DNA from 2 places in the Rathayibacter caricis DSM 15933 genome. Region 2 is predicted to be linked to the other one. Evidence: riboswitches for the same ligand, from Rfam matches in the RefSeq annotation. Region 2 holds a riboswitch; the other holds the start of a gene.

Region 1 (4,370 bases), 250 kb from region 2:
GCCGTGTTGATCTCCTCGCTCGGCGAGGCGACCGGTCGCCGCCTGCACGCCCTGTCGAACGGAGTGGACCCGCGCCCCGTCGACACCCGCGTCGTCGAGAAGAGCGCGGGCCACGAGATCACCTTCGCCGACGACGTCGCCGACCCCGAGCTGGTCCGTCGCGAGCTCCTGAGGCTCTGCGACAAGGTCGCGGTCCGCCTGCGTCGCGGCGGAGTGCGCTGCCGCACGGTGGCGGTCAAGGTGCGCTTCGGCGACTTCAGCACGCTCACCCGCTCCCGGACGCTGCCCGAGGCGACGGACGTGGCGCGGGTCCTCTACGAGGCGTCGTCGGCACTGCTGGAGGCGGCGAACCCGATGCGCCGACCCGTGCGCCTCATCGGCGTGCGCGGCGAGCAGCTCGTCGACGGCGACGAGGTCGCCTTCTCGCTCTGGAACGACTCCGACGACTGGCGCGACGCCGAGCTCGCCGTCGACGGGGTCGCGGCACGCTTCGGCACGGGGGCGGTCCGACCCGCCTCGCTGCTGGCGCGTTCGGCGCCGGAGTCGGCGAAGGGCATCGACCTCAGCGACACGCTCGCTACGCGGAGCCGATCGTCAGACTGACGGGCCGGTGATCCGATCCGTTGGGCGGCAGGACCTCGACGGTCGCCGCGGGCACGCCGTCGGCGAGGGCGTGGTCGAGGCCGACCAGCGGGAGGAGCGACGGCCACGTGGCAGGGAACCCGATGCCCGAGGTGCGCACGAGCCCGGCCTGCTCGAGCACCGGGGCGAGCAGGTGGTCGTCGGTCGCCGTGTTGAAGTCGCCCACGACGAGAGTCCTCGGGGACTCGTCCGCCGCGAGGGCATCGGCCAGACCGGCGAGTGTCGCATCGCGCTCCTCGTGGTCGCCCAGTCGGAACGACGCCAGATGCACGACGAAGAGCCGGGTCGTGCCCAGCGTGGTGCCGATGTCGACCGCGAGCGCGCGGTCCCAGCCGAGCCCCAGATCCAGCGGCTCGCCGTTCGAGAGCACTCCCCGACTCCAGACGCCCACTGTCCCGACGACGTAGGAGTGCGGGTAGGCCTCCGACAGCTCGTCGTCGACCGCGTCGCGCGCGTCGGCGGTCAACTCCTGCAGCGCGATCACGTCGGGCTCGGCAGAGGCGAGCTCCGCCGCGGCGGCGCCGGCCTCGCCGCTGCCGCCGATGTTCTGGCTGACGACCGTGAACGAACCGGAGCGCACAGCGGCAGCAGGCACCGCGACGGGCAGGACGAGCACCCCGTAGACCATCGCGAGCACCGTCACGGCCGCACCGGCACCGCGCGAGCGCAGGGCGACGGCCGAGGCGACGAGCAGGAGCACCGCGAGTCCGGACCACGGGATCGCGGTCTCGACGACCGACAACCAGCCCGACGCCTCCGGGAGCACGCGGTGGAAGGCGAGGAACGCGGCCAGCCCCGTGCTCGCCACCGCGACCGCGGTCGAGCGGACCGGGTGTCGACGGCGGGGGCGGGAAGGCATCCTCGATCATCGCATCGGCTCCCTCGACCGGGATGGGGGAGTGCTGTGCGCGCCCGCGCGGCGGTTGTCGCCGCCGAGAGCCGCGGAGTAGCGTTCGGGCATGCCCAACATCGCCGTGTCCCTGGCCGACAAAGTCACCTCCGCGGGTACCGCGACGATCTACGGGGAGCCCGTGAGCGTCGACGGCGCCACGATGGTCCCGGTCGCCCTCCGCTGGTTCGGCTTCGGCGGGGGCAGCGGATCCGAGGACGGTCAGGAGGGCGGTGGTGGCGGCGGCGGTGCGGTCATGCCGATCGGCGCCTACATCAAGGACGACCTCGGCCTGCGCTTCCAGCCCAACATCGTGTCGGTGCTCGCTGTCGGCATCCCGTTCGTGTGGGTGACCGGCAAGGCGCTCGCACGCATCGTGCGGGCCCTGAAGAAGTAGGGGCGCTCAGCGCGTCCGGATCGGGCGCGCGGTGAACCAGGTCGTCTTGGTGCGGCCGAATCCGACGACGAGTCGCTCCGCGTCGGTCGGGCGTCGCGGGTCGTACACGACGACGACGGGCTCGCCCGCCATCCACGCGTCCCCTCGACGCTGCGGCGTCTTCAGAGCGCGCCGCTCCTCGCCGTTCTCGAGCCGGTAGGCGACGAGCAGACGCCCGGCCCGCGCTCCCGGGTCGTCCGCGATCACGCGCCCGCGGACTCGCCTGCCCTGTGCCAGCAGCTCGCGGCGGAGGCGTCGTCGCCGCTCATGGACGAGCACCTGCAGCAGCAGGAGCAGCAGGACGGCGAGAACGACGACCACCGACCACAGCATGCTGTCTATGATTGCTGACGAACACGGGAGTCCGGTGCACCGGACTGAGAGGAAGGCTTTCAGCCTTCGACCGTCGAACCTGATCTGGGTCATGCCAGCGAAGGAACGTTTCGATCTCCTCTTACTACCCGTGCCCTCCATTCGCTTCCACGAAAGGGCACGTCAGTGCAGAACACCACCACCCCCTCCGCCCGCACCGCTCCGCGCCGCGATCTGCGCTGGCGCGTCGTCGACATCGTCGTGGCGAGCGTCGTCGCCGTCGCGAGCGGCATCGTCTTCTGGGCCTGGGGCCTGGCGACGAACGTCCTCGGCCTCGCGTTCGAGTTCCTCCCCGGGCTCGGCGGGATCCTCGGCGGCGGCTGGCTCTTCGCCGGTGTCCTCGGCGGTCTCATCATCCGCAAGCCCGGTGCAGCGCTCTACACCGAGCTGCTCGCCGCGGTCGTCTCCGCGCTCATCGGCACCCAGTGGGGCTACCTGGTCCTGCTCTCCGGGCTCGTGCAGGGTCTGGGTGCCGAGCTGATCCTGGCCCTGTTCCTCTACCGCAGCGGCCGCCCGATCGTCGCTCTGCTCGCCGGAGCGGGGGCCGGGCTCGCGCTCGCGATCAACGATCTGCTCCTCTGGTACGTCGGAGTCGACGGGCTCTTCGCCACGGTCTACATCGTGTCCTCGATCGTCTCCGGCATCCTTCTCGCGGGCCTGCTCCCGTGGCTCGCGGTCCGCGGACTGGCCGCCTCCGGAGCGCTCGACCGCTTCGCCTCGGGACGCGAGGGCCGGGTGATCGACGGAGCGGCCGCGGGCGCCCGATGAGCGGCGCGGCGGTCTCCGCCCGCGGATGGAGTTGGCGGCACGCCGGGCGCTCCCGTTCCGCGGTCACCGGGCTCGATCTCGAGATCGCAGCCGGGGAGCGGGTGCTCCTGCTCGGACCCTCGGGCGCGGGCAAGAGCACCCTCCTGCACGCTCTCGCCGGAGTCCTCGGCGGCGAGGAGGACGGCGCGTCGACCGGCGCGCTCGTCCTGGACGGGGACGCACCGGTCCGTCGTCGCGGAGTCGCGGGCCTCGTGCTCCAGGATCCGGACACGCAGGCGGTGCTCGCCCGCGTGGGCGACGACGTGGGCTTCGCCTGCGAGAACCTCGGTGTCCCGGCGGGCGAGATCCCGGAGCGGGTGCGGCAGGCGCTCGACGACGTCGGGCTGGATGTCGCGCTGGACCGTTCCACCTCGGCGCTCTCGGGTGGTCAGAAGCAGAGGCTCGCCCTGGCGGGTGTGCTGGCGATGCGCCCCCGACTCCTGCTGCTGGACGAGCCGACCGCGAATCTCGACCCCGACGGGGTCCGCGAGGTGCGCGACGCGGTCCAGCGCAGCACGGCGCGCAGCGGGGCGACCCTCGTCGTCGTCGAGCACCGGGTCGACGTGTGGGTCGATCTCGTCGATCGGATCGTCGTGCTCGGCTCGGACGGCGCGGTGATCGCCGACGGCGCTCCGTCGACCGTGCTCGTGGAGGCCCGCGCGGTCCTCGAGGCCGCCGGCGTGTGGCTGCCGGGGGAGCGCCCCGCGCGGCGCCCGGGACCGGACGGCGCCGCCCCTCCGGCGCTGCGCACCGTGGATCTGGCCATCGCGCGACCGCTCTTCGGAGTCCGCCACCCGCCCCGCGTCTCGGAGGGACTGGACGTCAAGATCGGACAGGGCCGGGTCACCGCCGTCCTCGGGCCCAACGGAGCGGGCAAGTCGACCCTCGCGCTGACCCTGGCCGGGCTCCTGGATCCGGCGGCGGGACAGGTCATCGCGTCGGACGAGGTCCGGGCCGGGGCGTCCCCGCATCCGCACCGCTGGCGCTCGAGGGAGCTCGCGGATCGGGTCGCGATGGTCTTCCAGGAGCCGGAGCACCAGTTCCTCACGGCGCGAGTGCGGCAGGAGCTGCACCTCGGCGCCCGCGACGAGGCGGAGCGCTCGCGCGCCGACGCGATGCTCGAGCGGCTCGGGCTGTCCTCGCTCGCCCACGCCAATCCGTTCACGCTGTCGGGCGGGGAGAAGCGGCGCCTCGCCGTCGCCTCCGCTCTGGTGCGCCGGCCGT
Region 2 (4,370 bases):
CGCGCGTACTCCGAGAGGTAGAGAGCGTCCTGGGCGAGGTACCACTCGAAGTCGTCGCGCTCCAGGGTGCCGTCGCCCAGCGCGGTCACGAAGGGCAGCGCGTCGATCGCGCGGCGCAGCGGCTCCGTCTCCTCCCAGACGGCGCTGCAGAACGGCGGGGTCCTGTGCCGGTGGAAGTGGTCGATCGGGCCGTTGCCGCTGCCGACCTCGAGGGCGTCGGCCGCGCGCAGGGCGCCGGTCAGCCACTCCTTCGCCTGCGTCAGCGCCTCGGCGAGATCGTCGGCCGAGGTGGAGCGTCCGGCGAGGAGCACGGCCAGGGCGGAGGAGAGCGAGCAGCCCGTGCCGTGCGTGTTCGCAGTGGCGACGCGCTCACCCGGGACCTCGCGCACCTCGCCCTCGGGCGTGACCACGGCGTCCGGAGTCGAGGGGCCGTCGAGGTGGCCGCCCTTCACGAGCACGGCGGTGCCGAGGCTGCGGGCGAGCTGCGCGCCCTGCTGCAGCGCCTCGTGCCAGTCCTCTGCGGGCGCTGTCCCCGCGAGCACCGCGAGCTCGGGGAGATTCGGAGTGACGAGGTGTGCCCGACGGACGAGCCCGCGGACGCACTCCTCGGCCTCGGGGTCGAGCAGGCGGTGGCCGCTGGTCGCGATCATGACCGGATCGACGACGATCAGCGGCGGCTGCACCGTCTCGAGCCAGTCGAGGATCTCGGCGCCGATCGCGGCGGTCGCGATCATCCCGATCTTCACCGCGTCGATCTCGACGTCGTCGCTGACGGCGTCGAGCTGCTCGCGGAGGAAGGAGGTCGGGGGCAGATGGACGGAGCGCACACCGTGCGTGTTCTGCGCGACCAGCGCGGTGACGACCGCCATCCCGTAGCCGCCGAGCGCCCCGATCGACTTGAGGTCGGCCTGGATGCCCGCGCCGCCGGTCGGGTCGGTGCCCGCGATGCTGAGCACGCGGGGGATCCGCGCGGTCATCGGTCCCACTCCGAGCGCAGGCTCCGAGCGGCGTCGGCGGGGTCGGCCGCCGTGCAGATCGCGGAGACGACGGCGAGCCCCGCCGCGCCCGCCGCCCGCAGGGGAGCTGCGTCGCGGGCGTCCACGCCGCCGATGGCGACGCAGGGGAGCGCAGTCGCGGCGGCGAGAGCGGCGAAGCCGTCGATCCCGAGCGGCGCCGGGTGGTCCGGCTTCGTGGTGGTCGGGCGGATCACTCCGACTCCGAGGTAGTCGACGGTGCCCGCGGGCAGGGCGTGGACGGCGTCGAGGTGGGCGGTCGTGTTCGCCGTCAGCCCGACGACCGCGTCGGGTCCCAGCAGCGCGCGTGCCGCGGCGACGGGCAGATCGGACTGCCCGACGTGCACGCCGTGCACCCGGGCGCCGGCGAGCCGCGCGGCGAGGGCGACGTCGACGCGGTCGTCGACCAGGAGGGTCGTGCTGTCGTCGAGCACCTCGGCGACGGCCAGGACGAGAGCGAGCAGCTCGGCCGCGGAGGCGTCGTGGTCGCGGATCTGCACCGTGCGGACACCGCCGACGACGGCTGCAGCGACCACCGCGGGCACTCCGCGCACCCCGCACTGCCGGGTGTCGGTGACCAGGTAGACGGAGAGGTCGAGGGGCCTCATGCGATCCTCGCCTTCTCCGCGACGACCGCCGCGTCGAGGGCCGAGACCGCGTCGAGCAGCGCCACGGCGAAGGATCCGGGGCCGGCCGACACGGAGGCCGCGTGCTCGGCCGCGAGGCCCCACACGACCGATCCCGCGACGGCGGCGCGCAGCGCTGCTGCGGGAGTATCGTCCGACGCCCCGAGGAAGGCGGCCATCACCGCGCCGAGAGCGCAGCCTCCGCCGGTCACCCGGGTGAGGAGGGGGTGCCCGCCCGTGACGCGCACGATCGCGACCCCGTCGGTCACGAGGTCCACCGGACCCGAGACGGCGACAGCGGCGCCGGTGCGCAGCGCGAGCTCCTTCGCGGCGTCGAGCGCGTCCTCGGCGCCGTGAACCGCGTCCACTCCGCGCCCGCCTGCTCCGAGTCCCGCCAGCGCGAGGATCTCGGAGGCGTTGCCGCGGATGATCGAGGGCCGCAGGGCGACGATCTCGGCGGCGAAGGCGGTGCGCACCGGCAGCGGGCCGACGGCGACCGGATCGAGCACCCACCGGCCGCCGGCGGCGATCGCCTCGCGGGCGCCGGCGCGCTGCTCGGCACCGGGAGTGCCGAGGTTCACGAGCGTCGCGGAGGCGATCGCGGCGAAGACGCCGGCCTCGCCGGGCAGGTCCGCCATCGCCGGACTGGCGCCCAGCGCGAGGAGGCTGTTGGCCGTGAATCCGGTCACCACCGCGTTGGTGATGCACTGGACGAGCGGCGCCTTCCGGCGCAGCTCCTCGAGATCGCGGCCGACGGCGGCCCCGTCGAGGTCGTGGAGGGTCGGGTGGGCAGGCGTGCGAATGCTCATTCGCGACATCCCTTCGCTAGTACGAACTAGATCAGGTTCAACGGGTCTTCTCTCAGCCCTCTCGGGCACCCCGTGTCACTGCGCACGACCCTAGCAGCGGCTCCGACCCTCCCTGGAGGCCACGAGCACGGCGGGCGCGAGCGGGAGGAGCTCGATCTCCCGCGCCCCGCAGGGGCACTGCAGGTAGCTGAGGATCCCCTCGCTGGTCGGGTGGCGGGAGAGTCGTGTCCATCGGTGCTCGTGCATGCGCCGATCCTCACGTCATGCCTCGGTGACGTTCAACCATTACAGTCGGCGGATGAGCTTCGACCACCGCCACCAGGTCGGCCCGCGACTCGCGGCCGCGCTCGTGAACGCGGCGCCCGACGACGCGATCGAGCCGCTGCTGCGCGAGCAGGGCGTCCGCGAACCGGCGCTCGCTCCCTCCGCGACGCTCGCACTGCGGACCTGGGGCAGGCGGATGCGGGGCGTCTTCACCGCGACCTCCGTCCAGGCCCGCTGCGACGAGGTGAACGCCCTGCTCGCCGAGGTCGCCGGGTCGCTGTTCGTCGCGACCCACGACGGCATGCCGCCGCACCTGCACCTCGTGCCGGACGACAGCGACGTCGTCACTCGCGTCCGCTCGGTGACCGCGGGCGGCCTCGCGTTCTTCGTGTCCTCCTCCGCCGGGCTCCGGATGGGCGTCTGCGCGCGCGAGAGCTGCGACAGGGTCTTCGTCGACGAATCCCGGGCCGGTCGGCAGCGCTACTGCTCCGCGCGCTGCGGGAACACGGACGCGGTCGCGCGGCACCGCCGATCGGCGCGGTAGCGCTCAGTCCGTGCGGAGCGTGCTGTCGCCGCGATCGCCGACCACGACACGGAGCCCGATCGGCAGCCGCTCGCGCATCGCGTCGACGTGGCTGATGAGTCCGATCGTGCGACCGCCGGACCGGAGCGCGTCGAGCGTGCCCAGCGCGGTCTCGAGGGTCTCGGCGTCGAGCGAGCCGAAGCCCTCGTCGATGAACATCGTCTCGAGTGTGATACCGCCCGACTGCGCCGTGACGACGTCGGCGAGACCGAGGGCGAGGGCGAGCGACGCGAGGAACGTCTCGCCTCCCGAGAGCGAGGCGGGCTGGCGGCGCACGCCCGTGAACGCGTCGAGCACCTCGATCCCGAGGCCGGAGGAGGTGTTGCGGTAGGCGAGGGAGTCGTCGTGGAGCAAGGAGTAGCGGCCGCTGGTCATCGCGCCGAGGCGCAGGTTCGCCGCGCCCACGATCTCCTCGAGGCGGCCCGCGAGCGCGAAGGCCTCGAGATCCATGCGGCGGGTGTTCTGGCCCCGGCCGTCGATCGTCTCGGCGAGAGCACGCAGCTCCTCGTGCCGACGGAGCCGGCCCTCGAGCGAGCGCAGCCTGTTCTCGGCGAGGACGGACAGCTCGGCCAGTCGTGCGGCCCGGTGCTCGAGCACCGAGAGCCGCGAGCGTGCCTCGTCGCGGCGGGCGGAGGCGAGTCGGGCCGCTTCCTCGGCGCCGGCGAGGTCGACGGGGGTCGTGGGAAGCCCCTGCAGCTCGGGCTCCGCGAGCACCGCGTCGACGGCGGCCCTGCGCCGCTCGTGCTCGGCGACGACGGCCTCGGCCCGCGCGCGCTCGCCCGCGGTGAGCGCCGCCGCCTCGGCGGAGGCCGCGCTCGCGAAGTCGCGCTCGGCGAGCACCGACTCGAGGTGCTCCTGCGCCTCGTCGGCCGCGCGGGTGCGCGCGACCAGGAGGTCCTCCGCCGCGACGAGGGCGTCGGCGACGCGGCGCCGCTCGGTCAGCTCGGCCACGCGGGCGGCGATGCTGTCGGCGCCGTCGCGCTGCGCCTCGACCCTCTCGAGGAGGGTCCGCAGCGCCTCGGCCGCGATCGTCGCCTCTCGGGTCAGCCGGTCGTCGTCGGTGCGGGCGCTCTCG

The links. Region 2 has a riboswitch for thiamine pyrophosphate ahead of thiM (hydroxyethylthiazole kinase). Riboswitches for the same ligand answer to the same signal wherever they lie in the genome.
Region 1: it holds a riboswitch for thiamine pyrophosphate, as region 2 does, so the genes downstream of both, C1I63_RS13465 (ECF transporter S component) here and thiM (hydroxyethylthiazole kinase) in region 2, are expected to answer to the same signal.

What each region holds. Positions count from the first base shown of each region.
Region 1 is NZ_PZPL01000001.1:2,898,576-2,902,945, forward strand. Features, by position in the region: gene dinB (DNA polymerase IV) at 1-603, shown strand, start outside; gene C1I63_RS13450 (endonuclease/exonuclease/phosphatase family protein) at 578-1,501, opposite strand; gene C1I63_RS13455 (hypothetical protein) at 1,602-1,928, shown strand; gene C1I63_RS13460 (DUF3592 domain-containing protein) at 1,935-2,300, opposite strand; TPP riboswitch at 2,315-2,423, shown strand; gene C1I63_RS13465 (ECF transporter S component) at 2,466-3,107, shown strand; gene C1I63_RS13470 (ABC transporter ATP-binding protein) at 3,104-4,370, shown strand, end outside.
Region 2 is NZ_PZPL01000001.1:2,646,290-2,650,659, forward strand. Features, by position in the region: gene thiD (bifunctional hydroxymethylpyrimidine kinase/phosphomethylpyrimidine kinase) at 1-977, opposite strand, end outside; gene thiE (thiamine phosphate synthase) at 974-1,621, opposite strand; gene thiM (hydroxyethylthiazole kinase) at 1,618-2,448, opposite strand; TPP riboswitch at 2,440-2,531, opposite strand; gene C1I63_RS19800 (hypothetical protein) at 2,539-2,694, opposite strand; gene C1I63_RS12285 (CGNR zinc finger domain-containing protein) at 2,747-3,256, shown strand; gene C1I63_RS12290 (AAA family ATPase) at 3,260-4,370, opposite strand, start outside.